4 regions of the Paenibacillus sp. J53TS2 genome follow, and region 2 is predicted to be linked to each of the others. Evidence: riboswitches for the same ligand, from Rfam matches in the RefSeq annotation. Region 2 holds a riboswitch; each other region holds the start of a gene.
What was found. A riboswitch is a leader RNA that binds a small molecule or an ion and turns the genes downstream of it on or off. The one in region 2 is predicted to bind cyclic di-AMP.

Region 1 (7,192 bases), on a different contig from region 2:
ATCAAATCGGAGGGGCTCTTCTATTAGGAGCTTCATCTATTCCGTTACGCTTCCAATGCCGCCTTTAACTCTTCCGGCGAGCGGTCCCACCATTCGGCGTTGGTCTCGATCAGCAGCCGCTTCAGCCCAGCCTTCTGCTCGTCGCCTAACCCGTCCAAGACCACTCTGCGCTTCAGCGCGTAATCCATTTTATTCACATGGTCGGCGAGAATTTTCCAGCCGCGGCGCGCTTCCGTGTCGATCCACATCTCACAGGCCGTCATCCCACCGTAAAATTGCCCTTCCGGGCCGCGGTCCACCGCCACCCAAATGATCCAGACCTGCCGACCATTCGGAACGTCCTCGCGGTTCGTTGAGAACTTAATGCCTTTCTCCACCTTACTTTTGGCGTGCATCGCCCCAACATCGATGTACACCTCATCCCCATCGATAATAACCGGAGACATGCTGTTCAAATCGATCGAGCCCGCTCCAAACCCTTTATGTTTGCTCTTCTCCTCATTGCTGATAATATTGAGGGCAAAAATCTTTTTACCCGATTTCGGTGTCTGATCCATAATTCCCTCCATTTTCCCGCGAACCTGCCGCCTCATCATCCAAGGCCCGGTTGAGTCCAAGATTCGATGTCGATTAGCCCTCTAGAAACCGCATCGTGAAACAAAGCGACTTTAGGATAATCCCTACCCTTAATTCAAAGTTCAAAAAGTTGGCTTTTCAGCACCGAGAAAGTTGGATGAAACTAGGGACCGAGTAGCGCAGCGTAGGCAAAACCTACGTGAGCAACGGAGGGCCCGGTTGAGTCCAAGATTCGATGTCGATTAGGCCTCTAGAAACCGCATCGTGATCAAAAGACGACTTTTTGAACTACCTCTCAATTTTAGCTAATAATCTTCCAATTGCAAACATATACATGCTGTAGATGCTTGTCAACGGGAGGTATCCATTGTATGACCCGACGTACTATTGTCTACAGCATTTCCATCCTTGCCTTGTGCCTCACCCTCGGAGCCGCCTGGCTGACCCTGCGAGGAGGCGGGGATTCGCTGACTTCCTTCGTCCTGGCTAAGGCGGGGCCCAAAGCGGTCCAAAAAACCGGACAAACCCCTGCGTCGCCACAGGTCGAAAGCATTCAACAACCGACCGCCGAAGTGCTCAGCAATCGGGTCGCCGAATATCACATCGACGTCACGCTAAACGAGAAGGACGGTACGTTGACCGGCTCGGAGACGTTGACCTGGACCCATCCCGGCAAAAAAACGATTAACGAAGTGTATTTGCATCTGTACCCTAATGCGTTTTCTTCCGAAGATACGACCTTTATGAAGGAATCGGGCGGGAAGCTCCGGAGCGACATTATGCCCAAGGACGGTTGGGGATCCATGGAGATCACCGAGCTGCGGACGACCGACGGCATCTCCCTGCTTCATCGGATTCAATACGTCCAGCCCGACGATGGCAACTCGAAGGACAAAACCTTGGCCAAGGTGCGCTTACCTGTGTCGGTCCAAGGCGGCGAAAGCCTGACGCTGCGGATGAAGTTTACCGTAAAGCTGCCCAAAATATTCGCCCGAATGGGTGTGGCTGACGATTTTGTCATGGCGGGACAATGGTTTCCAAAGATCAGCGTGTACGAGCCGGTGGGTACCCGGGGGCGGACGTCGGAAGGCTGGAACCTCCACCAGTATCACGGAAATTCGGAATTTTACTCCGATTTCGGGATTTTTAGCGTAAGAATCAACGTCCCTGAAACGTACAACGTGGCGGCAACCGGCTTTCAGACCAAAAAAGCGGTGTTAAAGGACGGGCGGAAGACCGTACAGTTCTACGCCGACGACGTTCACGATTTCGCCTGGTCGGCTTCACCGAATTTCATCTATGCGGAAGAGCCGTTCTCATCCGCGGAGGTTCCGGGCGTGCGGATTAAGCTATATCTTGATCCCACCCACAAGGACCTGAAAGAACGTTACTTCTATGCCGCCAAGGTGGCGCTGGCCAACTACAGCAAATGGTATGGCCGCTACCCTTACTCCACGCTGACGGTCGTCGTACCGCCGGCCAACGGCAACGGTGCAGGCGGCATGGAATATCCGACCCTGGTGACGGCGTTCGGAGCTGCCAGTGATTCTCCCAGCTACGACGAGCTGGAGCGGACGGTCATCCATGAAATCGCTCACCAGTTTTTCTACGGGATGATCGCCAACAATGAGTTCGAGGAAGCCTGGCTAGACGAGGCCTTTGCATCCTATGCGGAGGATAAGCTGATGGAACAGGAATTCGGGATCGCCCCGAATCTTCCGATCCAATCCGCCTTGATTACCTCCCCGGCTTCGCTGACTCAAAACGCCTGGAAGTACGGCTCCGGTGACGGTTACGCCAAAAACGCGTATTATCGCGGCAAGCTGATCCTGCTTGATATCGAGCGGCAAGTCGGCAGTAAGACCATGAAGCGGATTCTGAGCACCTATAGTCATAAATACCGGTTCAAGCACCCGACAACGGCTGACTTCCAGCGGGTCGTTGAGCAAGTGACCAGCCGGAGCTGGAAGTCTTATTTTCAACAATACGTCTATGACGGAAAAATGGCTGATTTTGCGGTAGACCGAATTCAAGTCACTCCGGTCGTCCAGGGGGAGAACCGCCTGTACGAATCGAGTGTGATCTTCTCCCGCAAAGGGGCGACGCATCCGAAGGTCCCACTGCTGTTCACTTTCACAGACGGACACACCACTCGCAAGCAATGGAACGGAGAAGACGCCCGCATCGAGATCAAGCTGCAATATAAAGCGCCGTTGGCCTGGGTCCAAATCGATCCGGATTACACCTTAACGGTGGAGAACTTGCATATCAACAACTACTTAAAAGCGGAAGTTCCGAATTCCACGCTATCCCGCTCCAACATGAGCGTCACCAAGCTGCTTGAGGCGATTCTCGGAACGTTTCTGTGGTAAGGCCGGCTCGATGAGTAAAGTTTTGTTAATTCACCTCTAAAGGAGGGAAAGAAATGAGTTTCGTTCGTTTGGGGTGGACCGCCCTAAAAAGCCAATTTCCCTCAGTCATCATCTTGTTCCTGTATCAACTGTTATGGGGATTGTTCCTCTACCGATTGGTCGATACGGCGGTGACGGCACTGTTGCAAAGATACCCTGACCCGCCGCCCACCGCGCTGTCGCGAATTCTGTTCCTGTTGGAGGGGCAGATCAATTTATGGAGCAATCCGGATGTCCGGCTGTATTGCTGGCTGTTGGCGGGGATGGCGGTGCTGCGCATGATTTTAACTCCTCTGATTCAGGCCGGGATTTTCTACGGATTCACCCCGTCCGAAAGTCGGAGCCCGGGCTTCCCACTCTTCCGGGGAATGAAAGAATTCGGCAAGCCGGTAATCCTGTTTTATGCGCTGGAGCTTATGTTAACGTTGCTACCGGCCTTCTGGATTGTGCCGAAGCTAATATCCCTTTGGCCAGGACTGGCGGGGGTTGAAACACCCACCACAACCTGGCTGGTCGGGCTCGGCTTAATTCTAGGCTGGTTTATCTATGGCTGGCTCATCCGACAATGCCTGCTGTTTGCCCAATTCGGCTATTTGTTCAAAGCTGGCGTCTGGAACTCCCTGCTGATGTGCTTTCGGAGCCTCCTGCAAGCCGTCTCGATCTCTGCCATTCTCGGGTCTTTCGGACTAATTCTCTTTTTCCTGTTCGGGACAGCTTCTTGGTTTTGGACCGGTATGCTTGCCCTCATTCTGCAGCAGACGTATCCTCTTTTTCGCAGCACATTCAAAGTTTGGAAGATGGCCTCTCAATTTCATCTTTGGCAGTCAAAAACACAAAAAAGTTAAAATTTTTTTACTCCCCCAACCCCCAGAAAAATCAAGGCCTTCGCCAATTGGCGGAGGCCTTGAGTCCTATTTCGCCTCTTAATCTTGTGAATTAACCATTGCCAAAAGATGCCTGGTTTTGTTACAATAACAGCAACGCAATTTCAGTAACAGTTTTGTAATTATTTTTGTCATCTTTGGCAGGAGAATGACGCCAGATGTCGAATATGTAAATTCAGGTGTGAAATCAAAGCCGAATTCCCTTCGCCAGGGAAACGGGGGAACCACTTTGGGTGAATTGATCTCGCTTTAGAGGGATCATAGGGAACCTTCAACCGAATCCTTAAGCTAACCTCGTAGGCATTGGAAGGAGCATAACTTCTTGAAAAAGCGTTTGACTGTAGCAGCAGTAAGTTTTGCATTGCTTTTCACCATTGGAACTGGTAGCGTTTTCGCCGATTCCAAACTGGACACCGTAATCGACGGCGCGCTTGGAAGCGACTACGTTTCCGGCGGAACCACCACAGCCGGTTTCGACTGTTCCGGATTTACCATGTACGTCTTCTCTAAAATCGGCATCAAGCTGCCTCACCAATCCGGATCCCAATACAAAATGGGAACCGCCGTTGAGAAAAGCGAATTGATCGCCGGCGATCTGGTCTTCTTCAATACTTCCGGTAAAGGCATTTCTCATGTCGGCATCTACGTCGGCGACGGCAAATTTGCTCATGCTTCCTCCTCCAAGGGCGTAGTCATCAGCAAATTAAGCGATAAGTATTACGTCGAGCGTTACGTTGGAGCCAAACGGATCATGAGCAACGACAAGTATGAAGATGTGACCGGTGAAGTTGCTGAGCACGATGATGTTCAATAAGTAAAACCACGAAGCCCGTGGGGATGTTGATAACAACGTCTCTGCGGGTTTTTTCTTTCCCCTCGCTCCGCTCCTTAGGAACCATTACCCACGAAATCCTTCGTCAAAACAGGCCAAAAGAAGCCTTTTTCCCTACAAACTTGTCAACTCTGGACGCCTTTGGTAAAATGAAAAACGTAAATAGTAACAACTTTGTAATGATTCTTGTAACTGTTCTTGTGCAGCATCTTGGGTGCAACCTACAATAAAATGCCGAATTCCCAGGCACCCGGGAAACGGGGGACCCACCAAAGGGTGAATTGATCTGCTTCGTGATGGAAAGAAGCCTTTTTGAACTGCCTTTCCAATCAAGGTTAAATAGTCAGGTTTGGAGCACCGAGAAGGTTGGATGAAGCTAGGGGCTGAGCAGCGCAGCGTAGCTGAAAGCTACGTGAGCAGCGGAAGGCCCGGCTGAAATCAAGATTCGATGCCGAATCCTCATCTTGAGCTGCTTCGTGATCTGAAGATAACTATTTAACCTACCTCTATAGTGAGATCATAGGGAACCTTCAACCGAATCCATAAGCTAACCTCGTAGGCCTTGGAAGGAGTATGACATCTTGAGAAAGACTTTGACAGCAGCGGTAACGAGTTTGGCCCTTCTGTTCACCTTGGGGGCAGGGAGCGCCTTTGCCGACGCGGAAGCCACGGAAACAACGCCGCTAGCCAGTATCGTAGATTCCGTATACGGGACGCCTTATAAATTTGGGGGCACCACGACAACGGGATTCGATTGCTCCGGTTTTACCCGGTATGTGTTCAGCCAAATGGGCATCAAGCTCGCGCGCGTGTCGGCCGCCCAATATAAGCAAGGGACGCCGGTATCGAAGAAAGAACTCCAAGCAGGTGACCTCGTTTTCTTCAAAACCACGGGGACCGGCAAGGTATCGCATGTCGGTGTTTACGTTGGCGAAGGGGAATTCGCCCACGCGTCCTCATCCAAAGGCATCCGCATCGACAAGTTAAGCAACAGCTACTACCAGAACCGCTACGTTGGCGCGAAGCGTGTTCTCAGTAAATACGGTTATTCTGTTTACGCTACGGAATCCTGATCACCCGGGATTCGTCAAGTTCATTGTCTCTCGCCGCAAGCCGCGTTTCCGACTCGGAACAGCTTGCGGTCTTTTTATGTTCGTGGCCTTATCTATATAACGAGACGTCCGGCAAAAAGGTTACCGGAAAGTTGGAAATCCGCTGAAAATCCATGAATTCCCTCCTATCGGCAAAGGCCTTTACAAGCTGCGTAAATCCGGCTATTGTGAGGGTAATAGAAGAAACTACGACGGATTTACCTCTACCAAAGGAGGGGCAATATGGATCAAGCGAAGTCTACGTTTCGAATCGTGCCAATGGAAGAACCGCATGGCGCGGAAATTTGCACTTGGCGTTACGATTCCCCTTACGATATTTACAGCTGGCTGCCCTGGGATCAAATGAAAGCGCTCGATGTAGAGTTTGGGAATCCGGCAATCCGTGCCGAGCAGTATGTCTCCGTGTTGAATGAAGCCGGCGAGCTGGCGGGCTTTGCCCAATACTTCCCGATGGAGGGGGTGACCCGGCTCGGCATCGGCATGAAGCCTGATCTTTGCGGTCATGGACTAGGCAAACTCTTCGTAAGAACCATCGTAGAGGAAGCCCGGCACCGCAAACCGGACAATCAAATCGACCTTGAGGTGCTCACCTGGAACACCCGAGCGATTCGGGCCTATCAAAAGGCCGGATTCGTCATTACCGACCTTTACGAGAAGATGACGCCCGGCGGGGTGTCCAAACCGTTTTACTGCATGGTGCACAAGGGGCTGCCTGAATAAGGGCGAGCCCCTTTATACACCTCACTTCGAGCAACGCAATGAGATAAGACACATATTTCCGGCGAATGTAATTATTTTTGTTCCTAATTTTGACACAAAGACTATGATCGAACCGCGTGTTCCGTTATAATGGATAGGTAGCATACATAGGAGGGGCGATTGGAATGCAAAAGTGGATCATGAGCGGTTTGTTCGTCATCGCAGGCGCTTTAGCCCTGGTATTGATGTTTACCTTGCCAAGCCGGGAACAGGCCGAGCAAGAAGCCAAACCGCAATTGCCTGAAATCACAATGAATGCGGAACAAGCTGAAGCCACCGTCAAAGCGAATTGCATTTCCTGTCATGGCGATACGCTGCAAGGCGGAGCAGGCCCGAATCTGCAGAAGATCGGCTCGCAATTGTCCGCGGACCAACTCTACTCGATTATCACCAAAGGAAAGGGCGGCATGATGCCTTCGTTCAAGGATCGCTTGAAAGAAGAGGAAATCGCCAACGTCGCCATGTGGCTTGCGGAGAAAAAATAAAGGCATTCAAAAAGCACGCCCGCCGGGAAACTTATGTTCCCGGCGGGCGTTTTTTCCCCATACCTATCCGTTCTTATGCCTAGTCAATCAATCTCACGAGCGCATCTTCTCGAAGGCCTCGTTGTATTGCTGC
Region 2 (7,192 bases):
CCCGATGGCCGAACCGCCGGTCTCAATCGTATCCGCCTCCACGGCTCGCTTGATGGCCACGGTGTCATCACGGCCCTCCACCACGATAACCTCTTTGATCATGGTATCTATTCTTCCCTTCGTGCTCTAGCTTATCTTTTTTGTTATTAATGATGTTCAAAAAGTCGACTTTTTGAACTTCCTTGCAAGAATAACAAAAAGAAGAGGATAACATCCTCTTCTAATCCACTGTCTTATTCATCATCCTAATACTATCTCATTCCCTCTGCATTGTAAAACAAAGAGAGTCGAGAGTTAATTCAATTCCGGCTTCGTCGGGCCGATGACGTAAACGGTACGCCCCTTCTTCCGGCCGAAGTTCTTCGCATCCTTCAGGGTATCGTAATAAACATCCATCTTGTTCCCATCAATAGCCCCGCCGGTATCCTCCGCCTTACGGAAGCCGATCCCCTCGATGTATACCCACCAACCGAGTGGAACGACGTCCTTATCAACCGCGATTGTTCTGCCTTCGGTCACGCGGGTACCGGAGGCCGTGCGGGTGCCAATCCCGTCTTCTTCCGCCGAATAGGCGGTCAACGTGACGTTTTTAAGTATCTTTTTATATTCAAAAGAGACGCCGCCTTTGGTCGTCAACCCGCTAATGTTCACCGCATTTGCGGTACGGTTAATGCTGGCCGACAGAACGGCGGTTGGCTTCTTCGTGCCGACGGCAACAACCTTCGGCTGGGCCTTTTTAGTGACCTCTTTGCCGAGCCATCGCTTTGTCACGAACTTTCCGTCCTCGTAAGTTTTCTCAATGTTGTGAATGACCAATCCGGCATTGCCTTGCTGAACGACCTTCGTCGTGCCTTTCAGCAGATTGGCGTCCGACGTTTTGACCACGCTAAAAGGCACGGTCTCCTTCGTCTGCACCGTTTGCTTACTCACCCGAACAATCTTGACGTCCAGGTTCGCAGTAACTTTACTGTCCAGTGTCGGTGAGACCTTGTCATCTTGGTCCAATGTGACGCCGATCTCGGACAATACGCCTTCTACTTTGCTTTGTGTTGTGAAGTGAACCTTTTTCATGCCGTCCACGCTCACGTTTACCGGCTTTGCGCGTACGATGACAATGCGGTCACCGTTCTTAAGCGAGCTGTCCAGCGGAAGCGATACGGAATCCTTCGCGCTGAGTTGAATCGATTGCTCCTCCAGCAGATGGGCTACGCTGGATTTATTCGTCTCCACCGATTGGACGCTGCCGTCCACAATCAGGGACACTTCTTTATGTGCCTGGCCAAACAGCCAGATTAGGATGATGATGAATACCGCGATGGTCAGAACGCCGACGAGCGCAATCTGACGTAAATTCTCATGCTTCCATCGCATTGCGTAAGACATGCTGGATGAGCGTGATTCATGGGTCTCCTCTTTGCGGAAAATGCCCATTTCTTCCGTCCTCCTTCATAGTCCCGCCGTCTAGGTCGATGCATGATAACGATTGACGTGACTACAGTTACTTTTTACAAAACGACTATGGTTGTCAAAAAAGTCATCTTTTGATCACGAAGTAAATCAAGAAGTTGATTCGACATCGAATCTTGAATTCACCCGGGCCTTCCGTTGCTCACGTACCCCTATGTACGCTCCGCTACTCAGTCCCTAGTTTCATCCAACCTTCTCGGTGCTGAAAACCTGACTTTTTGACTCTTATTGAAATACCAAGCCATTTTGCATCCTGATCCAGTCTTCTTGCGTACGTCACCTCCTGTTTACCAACAGTATGATGACCCTATTACTTTTATTCAAAACAAAAGAAGCCCAAAGAAAGAGTTAGAGGAACTCCTTCGTGGCTTCCTGAATGTCTTGGTGTAATAGCTGCACGAGTGACCTCTCTTATACGCTTACGAGGTTAGCTGTCGGGTTCGGGCGAAAGAGAGCCGCCCTTTCTCAGTTCATTCGCTCATGGCGCAATGACCTCGAATTCACCCCATAGACCCTGGAAAGAAATCAAATACCGACGCGAGAGGCTTGCCGCCAACCGCTGCCTGTATCGGTTCCCCCGTTCTCCGTGAAGGAGATTCAGCGAGACTGGTTCATGGAACCAAGTATCGTTCAATTTGTCCATCCAGAACGCACTAAATCGATACTGAAAAAATTCTATCCTGTTTCGATGCATGTTGTAAAGGACGAATCAACCACGTTTTTTTAAAAAAATGGTTAAAAAAATGTAATGATCTCGGTTTTAACGGTTAAAAAGCATTAATCTTCCCGAAATCCTCTTTTTTTCATCCGATTTACTCTTAAATCCTCGAGATTCCAAATCGTTCCATTGCATTTCGGGTCGTAATTTCGGCGATTTCCTCAAAAGTAACCCCTTTGAGCTCGGCAGCCATTTCCGCAACCAGGCGGACATGCGCAGACTCATTTCTCTTCCCACGATATGGGTGTGGTGTTAAATAAGGGGAATCCGTTTCGATTAATAAACGATCCATTGGCGTCTTGGTCAGCACTTCTTTGGGCTGTTTTGCATTTTTAAACGTAATCGGTCCGCCAAACGACAAATGAAATCCCAAATCCAGACACATTTTGGCAATTTCCCAACTACCAGAGAACGAGTGCATGACACCCCCAACCTCGTTTGCTTTCTCCTCGCGGAGAATGCGGACCACATCCTCATGGGCATCGCGATTATGGATGGAAATCGGCATCCCCAGACTGCGAGCTAGTCCAATTTGCTTGCGGAATACGTCATGCTGCACTTCTTTTGGGGACGTGTCCCAGTAATAGTCCAGCCCGATTTCACCGATCGCTACGACTTTGTCATGTTTACATAATTCAGCGATCCAGTCCAAATCCCCTTCTTGCATCGTAATGGCATCCTGCGGATGCCAGCCAACAGCCGCATAAATGAAGTCATACGACTCCGCCAATTTCATGGTCGACGGGATGGTTTCCCGGTTAAATCCGATGTTTATCATCCTCGTGACCCCTTGCTCCACGGCGCGTGCAATCACTTCCTCGCGATCCTCGTCAAATTGGGGAGCATCCAAATGCGTATGCGTATCAAATAACATCTCGAATCGTCATCCTCCTAATTCCGTTGCTCGAATATGCGGGCTACCTTCTGGGGCAACCGATCCATTACAGCACACAATTTATTATCCGGATAGTACAAATGCGTTTTGCCTCGATGTAATCCGCTAATCGACCGAACGATATCCGACACTTCAGAAATTTCCCGTACCCGTTCCTGACGGTCCAAGAGCAAGATTTGCTTCTGACGGAACCCCTCATCCGGACGGAACACATCATACGGCAGATCGGTCGGAAAATCAATTTCCATGTCATATTCGGGATGCAGTCCGACGCGCGTAAAGGACTCCCGAATCTCCTCCAGCATTTCCAGCTCCGGTGTGTCCAATTCTACATATTTATACAATTTGCGATTCAAAAACCGGGAGCACAAATCGCGTAATAACTCATCTGACTCCCTCGTCCACTGCATGAACGCCGTTTGCATCAAAGCTTCGTCCAACTGCAAATAGTCAGCGACCCCGATGTTACCTTCAAATAGATCCGGAAGCGGATGCGGCAGGAAACCAAAGGAATACCCGTTCTGGTACAATTCCTTAGCTCGGCGCAAAATTTGCCGGAGAATAATCTCCGAGCTCCGCGTTACCGGGTGAAAATAAATCTGCCAATACATCTGATACCTGGACATCAAATAGTCTTCCACCGCGTGCATGCCTGATTCCTTTACGACCACCCGCCCCTGAAAAGGTCGAAGCATCCGCAGAATCCGGTCCATATCAATCGTACCGTAGTTCACACCGGTAAAATACGCATCCCTCAGCAAATAATCCATTCGATCCGCATCGAGGGGGCTCGAGACTAAATTGACCACAATCGGATTCTCGTAATCCTTGCGGATCACGGCAGCCACTTTCTCCGGAAAATCCGGGGCAACCTCGCGCAAAATGGCACTAACTTCCGTATCGCCCAGCAAAATTTTACATGTCCAATCTTCGTGATGCATCTGGAATGCTTCTTCTATAGAATGGGAGAACGGCCCGTGTCCCAAATCGTGAAGCAACGCCGCGCACAATGCCACCAATTTATCTCCTTGAGGCCAATCGGCGTACCCGCTCCGTTCAAACTGCGAAATGATTCGGCGGGTAATCTCATAAACACCAAGCGAATGCGAGAATCGGCTGTGCTCGGCGCCATGAAACGTCAAATAAGACGTGCCTAGCTGACGGATCCGACGAAGGCGTTGAAACTCCGGCGTATTTATGAGCGACCAGATCACTTCGTCCTGTACATGAATATAATTATGTACGGGATCTTTGAACACTTTCTCTTCGCTAAGCCGACGATGCATGGGTCAACACTCCTTTTTCTTCATAAATGCGAGACCAAAAGCGGAATTCTGACTGATGACGACGGGTTATGTCGAATAATGTCGATGTTTGTCAAATTAACGATTTCCAAAATGTCGAATCATAAAGTATTAGTAACTTGCTAGACTTCATAACGGTTCTCGGAGTTATGTATCCCTGTAATTTAGAAATAATATTGAACTATACCATAAATAGGTTGACTAATCTGGCAATGGTTGGTATTATAAAAATCATAAAAGATAGAATCATGTCGAATAATGACAATTCCAATTTATAGTGAGAGGGGCAATCATCAATATGATGAAATCCACAGGTATCGTAAGAAAAGTAGACGAATTGGGTCGTGTCGTAATCCCGATCGAATTGCGCCGCACTCTGGGGATCGGTGAAAAAGACGCGCTCGAAATTTATGTAGACGGTGAACGGATCATGCTCAAGAAATATGAGCCAGCTTGCATCTTCTGCGGTAATGCTGAGAACGTGACCTACTTCAAAGGCAAAATTGTTTGTCACGAATGCATTACTGAGCTTCCTACCCCTGTGACAAATTAAGAATTATAGTATATAATAGATTTACTGAAACTGTTAATTCTAACCTTTTTCATATCTCCTTGGCGCCTTCCTAGGCTTGAACCCAGCCTAGCGAAGGCCCCTTTTTTTTCGGCATTTTGGTTAATAATGTCTATTTTCGGAGAGATGTGGAGATCTAGATCAGTTGATTATAAATATCTCGCTTCGCCACGCCCCGATCTGCGGCCGTTTTCTTCATCGCATCCTTTCGCGTCATCCCTCCTTCCGTTTCGTAATGCCGGACATGCTCCTCCACCGTAAGCGGTTGCCACCAGGCGTCACGTTTCTCCTTCACCTGGTCGGGATGTGCCCCCTCGACGACAAGGCAATATTCGCCTAGCGGCGGATATTCCTGCAGCCAAACCAGGCAATCCTGAATCGTCCCCCGTGCCATTTCCTCATAACGCTTGGTCAGTTCTCTCGCTAAGACGATTCGACGATTCCCCCAAACCTCGAGCAGGGACTCCATCGTTTTGATCAGCCGATGCGGCGACTCGTACATCAGCATCGTCCCTTCCTGATCTTCCAACGACTTCAGTAACAGATCTCGCTCCTTGTGGTCTCTAGGCAAAAAGCCGAGAAACGTAAATCGTTCGGTCGGCAGACCGGAAACGATGAGTGCCGATAAAGCCGCATTGGCTCCCGGCACCGGTACGACGGAAATTCCCGCCGCCAACGCAAGCTTCACCAGATCGCTTCCGGGATCGGAAATGGCCGGCAAACCGGCGTCGCTCACAAGCGCCAAATTTTTTCCTTCTATTATAAAGCGTATCAGTTCTGGGCCACTAGCAACCTTATTATGCTCATGATAGCTTAGCAATTTTCCCGGGGAGATTTCGAAATGAGTTAACAGCTTTCGCGTCTGCCTTGTATCCTCCGCTGCGATGATGTCCGCCTCTTGCAGGGTACGGACAGCTCGGTAGGTCATATCCTCTAAATTCCCGATCGGGGTGCCTACAAGGAACAACTTGCCGCTGCCCGCTTCGCCCCTTCCGCCCGGTGATGTTTCAAAGCTCTTCTGTACTTGAACGTTCATACTCTACCCTCTTTTGGCCCGTAATAGATATTCATGATTTCTTCGCAGTATGCCCCATTTTCATTATAAACGATCAACGGCGGCAGCACCCGCAGGTCCGGTTTCCCGTCCCGCAGTGCTTCAATCAGTACCATATTCGCTTCCGCTCCGGCCCTTGGATGTACGAAACGGATCACCTTCGGTTCTAGTCGGTACTGGCGCAACACCGTGACAATTTCGCCCAAGCGCTGGGGTTTGTGCACCATCGACACCTTACCGCCGGGCCGTACCAAGCGCATCGCGGCAGCAGCCACTTCTTCCAGACTGCAGTGAATCTCATGTCGGGCGATTGCTTGATGAGCATTAAGCTTTACCTCGCCCGTCGTCACCGGCATATACGGCGGGTTCACGGTGATGGCATCGTAAACTCCATGACCCGTCACCTTAACCAGCTCGCGCAAATCTCCTTCACGAATGAGGATCCGCTGCGAGAGCCCGTTCATTTCCACGCTGCGACGAGCCATATCTGCAAGCCGCGGCTGAATCTCAATCCCTTCGATCTCCGCTTCTGTCCGGGTGGAGAGCAGCAGCGGGATGACCCCGTTGCCGGTACACAGATCGAGAATTTTGCCAACCTTCGGCACCGGGGCAAACCGGGCTAACAATACGGCATCCATGGAGAAGCTAAACACTTCATCGCTTTGAATGATATGTAGCTCATGCGTCAGCAAGTCGTCTACACGTTCCTGCTCATAAATCGGTACTTGGTTCATGGACTTCGATACCCATCCTTTTTCAACACAAATTTAAAAAAACCGTAGGGACACCCCCACGGTTCATTATTTATTCAAAAACGACAAGCAGAACAGGCAATCGCCTTCCGTGCGCAGATGCCCATAATAAACATTGCAAATATGGAAGCCCTCATGATAAAGGCGCGCCAAATTGTCGTAGCCTTCACCCACGACATCCATTGCTTCCTTGCCGGTCAGAGCCGGAATATCGGCTCTCTCCGCCACGGGTATGGACAATGGCCCTTCCGCGCTTTCTCGCTTTAAGATTTTGCGCAGTTGTTCATTTTCGAGGCGTAGCCGCTGGTTCTCTTCCACCAGCTTCTTGACCTCCAGCTTGAGGCTGCCCAAATCGCCGTGAACTTTTCCCATTTGCGTTTCCAACGCCTGCATACTTGTGAATATGTCCTTGTTCTCCAAGTTCCCACCCC
Region 3 (7,192 bases), on a different contig from region 2:
GAACATCACGATGCCAAACAGGAAGAAGCGCTTCCGACCGTACATATCCGACAGCTTGCCGAAAATCGGCGTCCCCGCCATGACCGTGACCATGTAGGCTGAAGTCACCCAAACGAACTGCTCCATCCCGCCGAGATCGGCAACAATTGTCCCCATCGCCGTCGTGACAATCGTGTTGTCCATCGCCGACATTAAAATCGCGAGCATCAATCCGACTAGGATGAGGCGCGTATGATCTTTCTTTTCTGCAACCAATATTTTCTCTCCTTCGTTCTTATTCAAATTTGAATATATGACCTCTTTCTATTTTATTGAAAATATCTAAAAAGTAAACATTTTGATAAAATTTCGCTTTGTCCTATAATGAAACAAGAGATCGAACGAAAGGAAGTTTTTTCAAAATGAATGAAAAATGGACCGAATTAGAACGCAAAATGCGCGAATCCGGCGTTAGCACGCTGCTAATTACAGATCCGAAGCATGTGTATTACCTAACGGGCTTTTTGAGTAATCCGCATGAACGCTTTCTCGGCGCCGTCCTCCAAGCTGGAAGCGAGCCCTTCCTAGTTGTCCCGGCACTCGATGAGGAAGCGGCCCGCAAAGCGGCTGACCTTACGGAAATTCTCACTCACGGCGATACGGATGATCCTTATGCTCTCCTTAGCCAGCGGCTGACTGGCGCGCTTGGAACGATCGGCTTCGAGAAAGAGCAGGTATCCGTGGCTAACTTTGAGCGCATGCAGGAGAAGCTTACGTTCTCCAGATATATGGATGTAGGACCTTGGCTCCGAGATATGCGGGTACGCAAAAGCTCGGGAGAGGTCGGCAAAATCAAGCATGCCGTACATTTGATCGAACAGGTGCTCAGCGAATCGCTCCGGAAAGTGAAGGAAGGCGTGAGCGAAAGCGAACTCGTCGCCGAAGTGGAGTATCAAATCCGCAAGCTTGGCGCGGACGGCCCTTCCTTTGACTCGATGGTGTTGTCCGGTGAAAAGACGGCCCTACCGCACGGGGTTCCCGGCGATCGGTTGATCCGACGCGGCGATTTGCTTATGTTTGACATCGGCGTTTATGCGGACGGCTACGCTTCGGATATCACCCGTACCTTCGGAGTCGGCGAGCTCTCCGGCGAACTGGTACGCATTTATGAGACTGTGCTTGCCGCCAACAAAGCGGCGATCGCCGCCATCAAGCCAGGCGTCACCTTCGCCTCCATCGATCGCGCCGCCCGCGAAGTCATCGAAGCCGCCGGCTATGGTCCTTATTTTATCCACCGGCTTGGGCATGGGCTCGGGATCGACGTTCACGAGTTCCCTTCCGTTCATGGGGAGAATGAATTTTTGCTGGCGGAGGGCCACGTCTTTACCGTTGAACCAGGGGTTTATGTGCCAGGACTCGGAGGAGTTCGCATCGAAGATGATGTTCTGGTTACCGCAATTGGCGTGGAAGTGCTAACGGCATATCCCAAGCAGTTAACTTATATCTAACACATCATGTCATCTTATTTTATTGAGAAACCTTGCGGTCGCGAATGTGCCGCAAGGTTCTTTTTTTCTTTTTTTCCGATAGATTTAGTACATTATTCATGAAAATTATTGCGAAAACCAAAAAAAGTACGACTTTTTCGTTTTCAAAGGACATTTTTTCCTATAAAATGATTCTTATGAACCATTGGTTAAAAAAAAGAGAAACCCCAGGTTCGGTCACATGCATCGATAAAATCCATTATTTAAGGGGAACGGAGAGGATTTTCGTGTTCAAGGTCATTAATCGCTCCATTAGCCGCAGACTTATGAGTACCTATGCGGTGATCATTGTCGTATCATCTCTTTTGTTTAGCGTCAGCTTTTATAACATTTCAATGGGGATCATTAATCAAAATGTGCTGCCGCAGTTCGACAAGGTGCTGCAGACCAGTACACAGGATATCTTCAAGCGGCTAGATACGACCCAAGCCCTGCAATTACTTAGTGGGAAAGATAATTCACGTTTTACGGTGGAGACGTATTTGACGAAAAGTGCCAAGGACTTCAATTTGAGCACTGCTTATCTGCTCCAGATTCAAGAGGATGGCGCTGCCGTTTTGGCCGCGAACGAAAATTCCGGCATGAAACCGGGTGACAAGTTGGATCTCCAACCGGCCATGTCCGAGGCATCTAAAGGCGGGGTACAAATCAGCGAGTTATATTCCGACCAATTCGGCTCGCACAAAACAGCCTTTATCGCGATCCCCGGCAGCAAAGCGATGTTGGCCGTAGGCCTTGACGCCACCTTCATCGATCAGAAGAAGGACCAGATTTTATACATATGTATCGGTATCACCCTGCTCGTCATTATCGCGGGAATGGCGGCGGCATACTTTGTCAGCGCGCGAATCACAAAACCGATCAAGAAACTGGTGGCGATTACGGAAAAAATGGCCGGCGGCGATTTCCGCCAAACGGTCGAGGTGAAGGGAAATGACGAAGTTGCCCAACTAGCCGGCAGTTTCCGGACAATGACCAATCAGCTTAAGGACATGTTCGCCGCTGTCATGGAAACGTCTCACGCGGTCGTAGGCGGCTCGGAAGACTTGTCCCGATCGGTTATAACGTTTGAGGATTTGATCTCGCGTTCGGGTGCGGCCACTCGGGAAATCGAGACTGGCAGCATCACGATTGCCTCCGCCGCAGCTGAAAACGCCCGGGCGATGGAAGAAATTTCGCAAGGCGTGCAGCATATCGCCGCTTCGTCCGGCGAAGTCACCGAACGGATCGGACAAGCTGCCGATGAAGCTGGCACCGGCAATACGTTGGCGCAGACGGCCGTGATGCAAATGCAGAACGTGGAAGATGCAGCCAATCGGACGCTCGAGCATATTCGCACGTTAAACGATCGCTCCGAATCGATTTCGAACGTTGTAGGAACGATTACCGAAATCACGAAGCAAATCAATATTTTGGCCCTCAACGCAGCGATCGAAGCCGCACGGGCCGGCGAGCACGGGAAAGGATTTGCTGTCGTAGCGGAGGAAGTTCGTAAGCTGGCCGAGCAATCCCGCCTGGCGATGGAGGAAATCGGGGAGAATCTGCTCAGCATTCGAGAAGAATCGGAAAATTCCGTCAGCGCGATGCAGCGCGCTAGCGAGGAAATCGTCTCCGGGACCGAGCGCGTGAAGCAAGCCGGACAAGCCTTCGAACAATTGACGGAACTCATTCAGAACGTCAACTTGACGATCCAATCCGTTTCGGCATCCACGCAGGAGGTGTCCGCCGGAACCGAGGAAGTGACCGCTTCCGTTGAAGAGTCGGCGAATATTACCGCTAAATCGTTGGCCAATATGGAGCAAATCGCCGAATATTCGCAGCAGCAGCTCAGTGAAATGGAAAGCCACGCCCGAACAGTTCGTTCGCTGCATGAACAGGCGTTGTCGCTGCAAGAATCGATTGCGAAATTCCGGATTTAACCGGAGTTTAGAGAAAAAAACGTACCCTTACCGCCTCCCTTTTACGGAGCCGGCGGTCAGGGTACGTTTTGTTTTACCCGGTAACGGACATTTCGTTGAAGGAGACGGCTTCGTCTTGCCTCCGCTCCGGTTTCCTCCAGTAGGCTTCGTTGCCCGGCAGGTCATCGAACCAAGCAGCCTCGTCCGGACAAGGCAAAATCATGAACTTGCCGTAATCATTGTCTCGCGACTGATGATATTTGAGATAAGCCTGGCCGTCTTCGATTGCGAGGATTTCGATTTTTCCCGAAGAGTGACTCATCGACAAGCGCACGCGCTTGCCCAGGCCCGAAGTGCGGGCCTTCGCTTCCTCAACCAGCTGGTACGCCCTTTTCAGCGGAATGACAAAATCGGCATTTCCGGCAACTGGCCGGTTGATGAAGAAATAATAGGGTGTGACGCCTGCCCAGGACAACCGATCCAGCAATTCGCCAAGCACGGCCGCATCGTCGTTAATGCCTTTGAGGATCGGCGTTTGATTGACCACTATAGCCCCGGCGTCGTGCAACGCCTGAAAGCCTCGTTTGGCCTCAGGGGTCATTTCGCGCGGATGATTGATATGCGCCATGACATAAATACGTTGGTCTACGGTGGAGAATTCCCTGATCAGATCCAGCAGCTCCGGATCTTCATAAATGCGCATGGGATTAAAAACGGGGATTTTCGAGCCGAGGCGGATGATTTTCACATGTTCAATGGCTCGCAGCTGTTCGAGTATAGTACGCAGCTTCCTCGTAGCCAGGATCAGGCTGTCACCGCCGGTCAATAAGACGTTGTTGATCTCGGGATGCTGAGCGATGTACTCGATGCCGGGCGTCACATCCGACATCGCCTCCTTCACATCGTTGCGGAACAAGCGTTTGCGGAAGCAATAGCGGCAGTAGGAGCCGCAAACCTCGGAGACGATCAACAGAGCGGTCGTCCGGTATTTGTGCTGACAGCCGGGAACCGCATAGTTCGTCGCCTCGTCGGAAGCGTCCCAACGCCCGTATTCCTTAAGCTCTCCCGTATTCGGGATCACCAGCTTGCGGATTGGGTCTTCCGGATCGTTCCAGTCGATCAGATTCAAATAGTAATCATTTACCCGAAAGACGAATTTGTCTGTAATCGGTTTCAATTCCTGACGCTCCTGTTCGGACAATTCGCTCACCTTGGCGATGTCGGTGATGTACTTCGGATTTGCCATAATCATCTCCTCCTTAAATGGGATCGATGCGTAAAGAAGTAGCGGTAGCGGGAAACCTTGCAGTGAATGCGAGTACTCCGCCGAATGCTCGGGTCATATCCCTTGAGAAGCACAAAAAGACCCCGCTCAAATAAACAGGGTCATTAGTTGATGACTGAACATATTTAAGATGACCCATCCACTGCAAACGAGGTTAGCTGACGGGCTCGGGAAAGATGGTTCCCTACGTTAAAACTAGCAACGATTCGCCCCAAAAAATGGTTCCCCCGCTTTTCGACTTTACTCATCGAAAATTAAGCGTACTATCATGCTACCTTAGAATCGCCTGATTTGTCAAAGCTTACCTTCTTCCGCGCTCGGCCGAATTCCGGAAATTTCGTAGACCAGGTCCATCCGCAAATGGCTGCGGACTACATCAGCCAGCCGGTTGAAGGCTTCCTCCTTCCGCGAGAAGGACGCAAAAGTGGTGCCCAAAGGTTCCAGTCCTTTGCTTGTACGAAGCCCATCCAGCCAGGCGCGCCGCCAGGTATCATTGTGGAACAAACCGTGTAGATACGTTCCGAACACTCTCCCGTCGGCTCGGACTGCGCCTTCCGGATGCGGGACGTCCTCCGCTCCCCCCTGCCTTGGCTCCATCCCTTCGGCTTGTAACATAAACAAAGGACTGATGTCCCGAAGGAATTGGGTCTCGCCAGCATGGATCTCATAGCCTTCTATCGGCAATCGACGATCCGAAAGATGCAGCGGAACTGGCAGGTTGTCTATCGTTTGGCCATAAACGCGAACGGTCCTTTTGCCCGGAATGAAGGTTGTTGTTAAAGGTAGCAAACCAATTCCTATCGCCGTTCTCACTTGTCCGGATTCTACCGCGTCTGGATCATGCAATTGCTCTCCCAGCATTTGATACCCACCACAAATGCCGACAAGCTGGGCTTGGGTATTCCCTTCGATCAAACTGCAAATTGCTCCCTCCAGCCCTTGCTCCCGCAGGAATGTTAAATCCCCGATCGTATCCTTGGTTCCCGGTAAAATCACGGCATCCGGATGTCCAAGTTCCGAAGGTTTACTCACGTAACGCAGTGACACATCCGGTTCAGCAGCCAAAGGTGCGAATTCGGTAAAATTAGAAATTCGCGGGTAACGAATGACCGCGATATCCAGCACCTTACCGGCAGCCTTCTCTGAGCGGGGGACATAAGTATCCAGAACAACGGAATCCTCTGCTTCAATATCCAGATCTGGCAGGAATGGGAGCACGCCTAACACAGGAATCCCGGTCCGCTGCTCCAGCCAATCCAGCCCGGGCTGCAGCAGGGACAAGTCGCCGCGGAACTTGTTGATCATGAACCCTTTGACTCGAGCTCGTTCGTGCGGCTCCAGCAGCTCCAACGTGCCGACGAGAAAGGCAAATACGCCGCCACGGTCGATATCGCCGACCAAAATGACCGGAGCATCCGCCCACTCAGCCAAATTCATATTGACGATATCCCGCTGCTTCAGGTTGATTTCCGCCGGGCTGCCAGCCCCCTCCATGACGACGATGCCGTGCTTCTCGCGCAGCCTTCCAAGCGCTTCCACCACCAGCGATTTGGCATGGGGCAGGAACTCCTCGCGATAGTCCGATGCGCTGAGATGCCGGTAAGGACGCCCGTGAACGACGATTTGCGAATGCATCTCACCCGTTGGCTTGATTAACACCGGATTCATGTCCGTGGTGGCGTCGATCCCGCAAGCCTCCGCCTGGATTCCTTGCGCCCGACCGATTTCGAATCCGTCTGGTGTAACATAGGAGTTCAGAGCCATATTCTGCGACTTAAACGGAGCTGGATGAAGCCCGTCCTGCGCGAAAATACGGCATAATGCCGTCACGATGACGCTTTTACCCACGTCCGATGCCGTGCCTTGGATCATCAGCAACGCGCTGGCCGGAGCCGGGGCATCAGAATCTGCGCCAGTAACTTCAAACTCGTCAAGCCTTTTGTTCACTTTAGCCTCCACTCCTTTCCGAATCGTGAGATTTGTTCCTCTGCAGGCTGCTTTGCCCGATTATCCCTTTCATTAAGGGTGGGGGCCCTTGTATTGTTATCGTTATTAGCACCCTGAGCCTAAGGGATAATGGTGCAAAACCTCGGTTGGGACACGGACTTGCTATGACATTAACATCTAGGCCTTACCGCAAAATCAACACGGCGAGCAGAAGCAGGACAGCCTCCAGCCCTTCACCAAGCGCACCGTATGTATCCCCAGTCAAACCGCCCAGTTTGGCACTGATCCGACGGGCCGCCCAGGTGCCCGCTGCCCAGGCAATCAAAGGCGCCGCAACGATATATAATAGCGAGCGAAGCAATGCGGTTTCGTCAGCTCCGCTCAGCGACAGGAGCAGGGTTAGCAGCAGCACCATGACCGTAAGCGTAACCGCCATCATAGTGCCTCCCCAGGCATCCCGCTCACCAAAGCCGTGAAACTGCGCGGCTAATCCCTCACCTTGCCGAGCCTTCGGCCATCGAAACATCGCACGGCTC
Region 4 (7,192 bases), on a different contig from region 2:
CCGTTCCACTCCTTCTTTCTTTCAACCTATGGCAGTAAAGTCAGATGCTCGGCGATCGGCCCCAATACGAGAGCCGGGAAGTAAGTCAACGCGCCGACGAGGATCACAATGATGAGAAAGACGCCGCCGAACAGAGCCGTATCCGTACGGAACGTGCCGCTCGTGACGGGTACCGATTTCTTGGCGGCCAAGGAGCCCGCCACCGCCAGCAAGACGACGATCGAGAAATAGCGGCCCAAGAACATCACGACGCCCGTGGCGATGTTCCAGAACGGCGTATTATCGCCAAGCCCTTCGAAACCCGAGCCGTTGTTGTTCGCGGACGAAGTAAATTCATACATCGCTTGCGTTAAGCCGTGGAAACCGGAATTGGATATCGTATCCGGGTAAGCCAACAAAGCCAGAGCGGTGGGTGCCAGTATCAGGAACGGGGTAACCAGCAAATTAACGGCGATCAGCTTCATCTCTTTGCCTTCGAGCTTCTTGCCGAGAAATTCCGGCGTGCGCCCAACCATCAGACCGGACAAGAACACCGCAATCATCGCATACATCAACACGTTCATGATTCCGACGCCCGCTCCGCCGAAGACCGTATTCAGCATCATGTTCGCCAGCGGAACCAGCCCGCCGATCGGCGTCAGCGTATCGTGCATCGTATTGACCGCTCCCGTCTCCGTCGCGGTTGTGACCGTCGCGAACAAGGCCGACTGGGCTAGGCCAAAACGAACCTCCTTGCCCTCCATGCTGCCTTGGCCATGCGCGATGCCAAGGGCGTTGAATGCCGGATTGCCGGCGCTTTCGGCCGAAAGCAATACGCCAAGCATGACGATGAACATCATCAGCATCGATACGAACAACACCCGGCCTTGTTTGGCATTCCCGACCATTTTCCCATAAGCGAAAGGAAGGGAAGTCCCGATCAGCATCATCAATAGGATTTGCAGCATATTGCTGAATCCCCCCGGATTTTCAAACGGATGGGCCGAGTTCACGCCCACGAATCCGCCGCCGTTGTTGCCGAACTGCTTAATCGACAAGAACGAGGCAATCGGCCCCCGGGCGATAGGTTGCTCTGTCCCCTGAAGGGTATGGGCGATCGCCGTTGATGCCATAGTTTGCGGTACGCCCAACGCTACGAATATTAAAGCCGAAATGAACGATACCGGCAGCAGAACCCGGGTGATCGCACGAACCAGATCCACGAAGAAATTGCCGATCGGTTTGCCGGCCAAGCCGCGAATAAATGCCATCGCCGCGGCGACGCCGGTCGCCGTCGAAGTGAACATCATGAATACGATCCCGATCATCTGCGAAAGGTAAGACAGTCCGCTTTCCCCGCTGTAATGCTGCAGATCCGTATTGGTCATGAAGGCAATCACCGTATTGAAGGCGAGCGTCGGCTCCATGTTTGAAACCCCGCTCGGATTCAGCGGCAGGAACCCTTGCAGCCGAAAAATCAGATAGACGATCAGCATCATCGCCAAATTACTCAGCACCGCGGATAAAGCATACTTCTTCCAGGACTGATTCTCCTGACGGATGCCGCTGGCATGGAATATTACTCTTTCAACAGGTCCGAACCACCGGTCCAGACCGTTCTTTTCATAGTCAAACGCTTTGGCCAAGTATAGACCGGCCGGTCTGGCGACGATTACCGCAAGGCCCAAAGTAACGAGTATGGCAATCCAACTGTAGATAGTCACGTCTTATCCCTCCGAAAGGCAAATGTTAAAACTTCTCCGGGTTCAGCAGCGCATACCCCAAATAAACAAAAACCGCCACGATTAAGATGCCAAGTCCCCACATCATCACTGATCTCCACCCTCCGAAATCGCTTTGGAAGCCCAAGTTGCCAGACCTGCCATCATGCAAACCATAACGATAATTAAGCCGATCATGAAAATGTCCATCATCGTCGATCGGATCCTCCTTTACTCATTGTGCAGAATAAACGATACGTCTTTTCCCTTCGTATAAATCACATAATTAGCGCCAAGCTTTTTATAAACCGCGCCAGGATGCATCTTTTGCGTAATGACATAAATCGGCTTCGACGTCCATGGACGGCAGAATTGCAAATATCGGCAGGTTAGTGTCAGAGATTCTTCGAAGATATACACCGTCCCGATGGGGATATCAGGTACGACCTTGTTTTTGCGTTTAGTAGTATCCACTAGAATGACGTGCTCTATCCCACGGTCTATCGCCTCCTGGCGGCTTCTATCATTGTTGACCATCAGTGCAAACGGGATTTCGCGGTACTTCATCGTTCTGATGAAATCTACCGCCAATGGATTCGTATGCGTCACCAGCGCGTATTCAAAAGTGCCCACTTCTTGTATTCCTCCTGATTCAGAAATTAGGCATCAAAAAAGAAGCCTGGGAAGAGGGAATCTTCGCGGGCTTCCAGCATGAATGTATTCTATGCTTTAGGAATCGCGCCATAAGGTTTCCTCTCTCGTTTGCACTTACGAGGTTAGCTGACGGGCTCGGGCGCGAGAGACGCCCTACCTCGCGATACGCAACTATCGCCAGGATTCGCCCCATAGGCGGTAAGCGCGACCTGCGCTCCGCCCGTATGGGTCCCCCGTTCCTTCGCATCGGAAGGATTCAGTGTGATGCAAACAGATTGTTAATTTTCTTCTATATTGTCAATGTAACGCTTTCTTCCCTTTCATGAATAGGCATAAGAAAACCACAGAGGATATCCCTGTGGCTCGCCATGACAAGTCCATCATCCTCTCTCCCTACGCTGACGAGGTTAGCTGTCGGATTCGGGCGGTGAGAGTCGCCCTACTCCTGCGGCATAGGCTTGCCGCAGGAGATTCACCCCGGACCGTTCCGCCGACTCTCACATCGGCAGCGATCATTGGGTCCCCCGTTTTCCTGATCGGAAATTAAGCGATACAGATTGTTTTATTAGAATCATTTCATGAGTCGAATATTACGCTTGCGCTTGTTCTTTGTAAAGCTGGACCGAATGCAAATTTGAGATAAAAAACCTTATAATTTCGTCATTTTTAGCGTTTTCAAGGGATAAAAAACGTCTTTCTCTACGATTACCTCTACCGCAGACCCTTACTTGAAATCCGGCTAGGACTTGTCCTCCGCCCCTTTCTTTGCTACGATTTTGCGCAGATAAACTAAGCTTGAACAACGAGGAGGAGATTACATGAAACAAACGAACGCATCCGGCCTGATGCCGCTGCCGCTAAACCTGAACTTGCCGAATGGGAACCAGATGCCGGTCCATGCGGTTCTGTTATGGGGGACCGATCATCTCGTCCTCGTTGACACCGGGGTTCCCGGTCAATTGGACGTGATTCGCAAAGGGTTGGAGCAAGGAGGGTTCTCCCTGGAACAGTTGACGCATGTGATCATCACGCATCAAGACAGGGATCATATCGGTAGCTTGCCGGAGCTGGTCCAGGCGAAGGCGGGGAAATTGGAAGTGTTGGCCCATGAAACGGGGATTCCTTACCTAGCAGGGGAAATTCCGCTGATTAAAAGCGGAATCACCGCCGAACCGGTCGTAGTGGATACGGCGCTTCACGATGGCGACGAGCTGCCGTTTGGCGGCGGCCTGCAAATATTGCATACCCCGGGGCACACGCCGGATCATATCAGCTTGTATCATGCTTCCAGCAAAACGTTGATCAGCGGGGACGTGCTCGTCTCGAGCGGCGGCAAGGTGTTGCCGCCCGATCCGAAGTTCACGCCGGATTACGCCCAGGCCCTTCTATCGGTCGAAAAATTGGCCGCCCTGGATGTGGAAACGGTAATTACCTACCATGGCGGCGTATGTACCGGGGCGATCAAGGAACGGCTGAAGGAAATCGCTGCGGGGAATTAAGCATAGCAGTCCCGGCCAACCGGTTAAATATCGCCTACCGGCGTAAATCCACCCAGCCAATTTAATTCGCTGTCTTCCATGAATCGCGAGGGCCAGCTTCGTCCATCCTCACCCCAATCGGCGAACGTGCGGACCGACTGGTAAAACGCTTCGATATGCTCGGCCGTTGGTTCCTGCAGCATCCGTTCGATCAGCGGCAGGAAGCCTTCGGGCCGATCCGGAGCTTGTTCCAGAACATGAAGAAACCACTTATGGTACGGATACAGCATTTCATTATGCGCTAAGATCAGTCTTCCGCCGAACAAAACCAAGTTATTGACGGCATGTCGCAATAGATAGAGGTTGTCATGCTTGAAGGCTTCGGCGGAATACCATTTCCACGCTTCGAACTGGGCCAAGAAACGGGAGATATTCTCCTGCTTACGTTCTGCCGGATAGCGAACGATATCTGCCAGCAATTCCTCCACTCCCGCGATGTTTGAAAAAGCGAGGATCGCCCCTTCAAATGCAAAACGGGCCGGCTCGCTCCCTTTCTCGGCCACCTGCTTCATGAATCTGCAAGAGATATATTTCCCGTCCACGTAACCGGACTCATAGTCCGTCGATTCATTTTCCCAATACGTCGTCTCTCCGGTGCTTACCCGCCGGGCATAATCCTCCTCGGATACCACGATCATCACGTCTACATCCGAGGACGGTTTCGCGAATCCGTGGGCAATCGAACCGGAAACCAGTAAGGCCAGAATATCCTCCCGGGTGGCGAGCTTGGCCTTTAGTTTCTCGATCGACTTGGCATGATGTGCGTACATTCCTTATTCCCTTCCTTCTCTTGAAACCGACTTATTGCCGGTCCCTTTCATTTAAGCTAATACTCGGTCGCCCCGCGTATTTGGGCGTGAAATAACGAGAAATTCCACCGCTTCGTCCGATCGGTTCATGGCCTGATGCGGGGTGTTCGGCGGAAGTTCGATTCCCTCATGGGAATGAAGCTCATGCTCGGTCCCGGCAATTTCAATATGCAGGCAGCCGGACAAGACAAAGAAAAATTGCTCCGCCGTTTGATGGAAATGCCGGACTTCCTGGCTATCCGGGGGCATTTTCTCATGAATAATGCTGCAGTCCTCCCGATCCACCAGCCGCCAGCCATCGCAATTCCCACCCCAAATATAGTGTTCCGCATTCTCTTTGCTGATCATTTCGTTCCGTTCCTTTCTTCCATAAAATGATGTAGTCTCGCGTCCTCCCAATCATACATAGCCAGCAGCGCTTCATATGGGTCACCCTCCAGCCGAAAAAACCTGCCGAAGGCCGGCTCCGTCTTTAGCCCCGCTGCCTTTAGCTTACGGATGGCATCCCATGCCTCCGGCCCTCCCATCTCTAGCAATCGGTGTTCAACAATCATATGTTGATATGCGTTTTGCTCGGTTACCGGCTTCGGCTGACCAAACACCTCAAACGCGAAACCGCGATGCGTAAAGTTCGCAACCGTTCGCAGGAGGCCGCCGACGGTTTTGCTGGAGCAGGCGTAGTTCGGGCATGCCCCAAAATGAAGCTCCAGTTCCTGCTCAAACCGCTTGGCGTCGTAAGCCTCACAGATGATGTCCAAGTCGCTTTCGGGCAAATCGATATCCAGCGGAATGGTTCCGGCCAAGACGGGATGATAGCAAGCCAGCTTGCCCACGATCTGAAGTTCTTCCATCGCCTCGTAAGCCTGTCGCTGACGCTCATTTCCCTGACTCAAATAGGTAAGGTCGAAGAAATCGAGGATCATGTCTAGCCTCCAATCTAGGCAGTTCCGGGCTTCGCCCGAATCAATTGGACCATATCCATCCAGTAGCTCTCCGCCGCGATGACGTTTAGCCCGGCCTGTTCGGCCAATTGCCGGATATCCCGCGTATGATGACAGCCATAAGCCCGGTATAACAGAGGATCCAGCGATTTCTGCAGCGCGGCGACCAGCAGACGGGAACTGATGCCATGCTCCAACAGCAAAATTTCACCTCCCGGCTTGCACCAACGACGAAGCTTCCCCATCAGCTCCAGCGGCCGTTCATAGCTGCAGAACGAAAGCGTGGAAACCACCGTATCAAACGAATGATCGGCAAAGTCCGCATTTTCCATATCCGTACACACGAATTCTGCGTTCACATGCAAATGCTTGGCCCTGCGCTGGGCTTTCTCCAGCATGGCCGGGCTGAAATCGACAGCCGTGACCTGCACGCCTAACGGATAGTAGGGGAAGTTCGCTCCTGCCCCAACCGCCAGCTCCAGAACATGCCCCCGAGCATGGCTCAGTAGCTGCTGACGCCAGCGGCTTTGGGCCGGATTTTCCGTACGGCGATCATATTGATTGGCCTGCTTATCAAAAATACGAACCAACTTCTGCTTGTCCACCCAATCCCCCCCTTAACTTTGCTTTTGGAGCCGTTGCTTGATGCGAATCGCCTTGTTCAAATGCAGAAAGTTATGCCGAGTTGCGGGCATCAGAATTAATCCGGCCAACGTTTTCTTGCTCCAATACTCTAATAGCCATTCGGCTTCCGGCTTCACCGCGCTTTGGGCACGGAGCTTTTCGATGCCCGCCGTTGGCACCTTGCGCTTCATCTCCGCGGGCTCCATCCTGCGGACGATCTCCCGGGTGCGCCTGCCTACCTCGATCCGATAGTCCAGCAAGGCATCCATGTCGATCCCGGCACTCAGCTCAGCCGCTTCCTCCTCTGTCATGCCGTTCCCCGTATGGGTGCAAGAAATTCTCAGCTTGGGAAGCCAATCTCCCTCCTCAAAAATCTGCTCACGCCCTCCAATCAACACGTTCATCGTCATGTCCTCAATACGGGCGATATGCCACAAATGCCAAAGAATCGAGTTTTTCGTGTCAGGTGCCTTAACGGGGTACTGGCGAAGGGTCTCCTCCCTTATCCCATCCAACAATTCGTCCTCCAGCGTGTTCATCGTGCCCATCAGACCCGCGTCCGCCATCTTCGAGACATACAACCAGGCATGCTGGTTAAGAAACAATGCCACCGCTTGCTCGTGCCCCTTCGGATATTGCAAAAGTGTGGTTAACCGCTGATGATTGGCATTCCACTGCTTTCTTTCAGCCAACAACATCCTTATTCTCCTTTCAAATAAGCGTCTTGCGTCCCTCTAGCTGTCGCTGCCCGCCTCAAGGAAAGACAGAATCCATCCTATCTCGGCAGCGGTCTGGGCGAAACTCCTTCATGGGTCATTTGTACCGGCTGGATTCGCCCGTCCTCTTCAAATAACATCCGGTCCATGCAAACCACGCGATGATTCGCATCCGTTTCGCTTAGCGGACGGCGATGATAAACGATGTAC

Region 1: another riboswitch for cyclic di-AMP. It lies ahead of KJS42_RS22615 (C40 family peptidase); the one in region 2 lies ahead of KJS42_RS21770 (resuscitation-promoting factor).
Region 3: another riboswitch for cyclic di-AMP. It lies ahead of KJS42_RS04570 (KamA family radical SAM protein); the one in region 2 lies ahead of KJS42_RS21770 (resuscitation-promoting factor).
Region 4: another riboswitch for cyclic di-AMP. It lies ahead of KJS42_RS14995 (hypothetical protein); the one in region 2 lies ahead of KJS42_RS21770 (resuscitation-promoting factor).

The regions. Positions count from the first base shown of each region.
Region 1 is NZ_BOSK01000018.1:24,512-31,703, forward strand. Features, by position in the region: gene KJS42_RS22600 (YwhD family protein) at 45-557, opposite strand; gene KJS42_RS22605 (M1 family metallopeptidase) at 948-2,948, shown strand; gene KJS42_RS22610 (hypothetical protein) at 3,002-3,832, shown strand; cyclic di-AMP (ydaO/yuaA leader) riboswitch at 4,053-4,189, shown strand; gene KJS42_RS22615 (C40 family peptidase) at 4,194-4,685, shown strand; gene KJS42_RS22620 (C40 family peptidase) at 5,285-5,776, shown strand; gene KJS42_RS22625 (GNAT family N-acetyltransferase) at 6,038-6,535, shown strand; gene KJS42_RS22630 (c-type cytochrome) at 6,700-7,059, shown strand; gene KJS42_RS22635 (4a-hydroxytetrahydrobiopterin dehydratase) at 7,153-7,192, opposite strand, start outside.
Region 2 is NZ_BOSK01000016.1:9,778-16,969, reverse strand. Features, by position in the region: gene rnmV (ribonuclease M5) at 1-102, opposite strand, end outside; gene KJS42_RS21770 (resuscitation-promoting factor) at 295-1,431, opposite strand; cyclic di-AMP (ydaO/yuaA leader) riboswitch at 1,869-2,080, opposite strand; gene KJS42_RS21765 (TatD family hydrolase) at 2,286-3,059, opposite strand; gene KJS42_RS21760 (HD domain-containing protein) at 3,077-4,366, opposite strand; gene KJS42_RS21755 (AbrB/MazE/SpoVT family DNA-binding domain-containing protein) at 4,683-4,937, shown strand; gene rsmI (16S rRNA (cytidine(1402)-2'-O)-methyltransferase) at 5,092-5,991, opposite strand; gene KJS42_RS21745 (tRNA1(Val) (adenine(37)-N6)-methyltransferase) at 5,988-6,743, opposite strand; gene yabA (DNA replication initiation control protein YabA) at 6,810-7,181, opposite strand.
Region 3 is NZ_BOSK01000001.1:953,459-960,650, forward strand. Features, by position in the region: gene KJS42_RS04555 (MDR family MFS transporter) at 1-255, opposite strand, end outside; gene KJS42_RS04560 (M24 family metallopeptidase) at 402-1,487, shown strand; gene KJS42_RS04565 (methyl-accepting chemotaxis protein) at 1,754-3,445, shown strand; gene KJS42_RS04570 (KamA family radical SAM protein) at 3,519-4,670, opposite strand; cyclic di-AMP (ydaO/yuaA leader) riboswitch at 4,838-4,980, opposite strand; gene KJS42_RS04575 (cobyric acid synthase) at 5,004-6,581, opposite strand; gene cobS (adenosylcobinamide-GDP ribazoletransferase) at 6,841-7,192, opposite strand, start outside.
Region 4 is NZ_BOSK01000006.1:173,590-180,781, reverse strand. Features, by position in the region: gene kdpA (potassium-transporting ATPase subunit KdpA) at 27-1,697, opposite strand; gene kdpF (K(+)-transporting ATPase subunit F) at 1,729-1,806, opposite strand; gene KJS42_RS14995 (hypothetical protein) at 1,932-2,333, opposite strand; cyclic di-AMP (ydaO/yuaA leader) riboswitch at 2,451-2,626, opposite strand; cyclic di-AMP (ydaO/yuaA leader) riboswitch at 2,735-2,914, opposite strand; gene KJS42_RS14990 (MBL fold metallo-hydrolase) at 3,173-3,853, shown strand; gene KJS42_RS14985 (nucleotidyltransferase domain-containing protein) at 3,877-4,662, opposite strand; gene KJS42_RS14980 (cupin domain-containing protein) at 4,714-5,049, opposite strand; gene KJS42_RS14975 (DUF4269 domain-containing protein) at 5,046-5,624, opposite strand; gene KJS42_RS14970 (class I SAM-dependent methyltransferase) at 5,639-6,247, opposite strand; gene KJS42_RS14965 (DinB family protein) at 6,260-6,964, opposite strand; gene KJS42_RS14960 (glycoside hydrolase family 43 protein) at 7,042-7,192, opposite strand, start outside.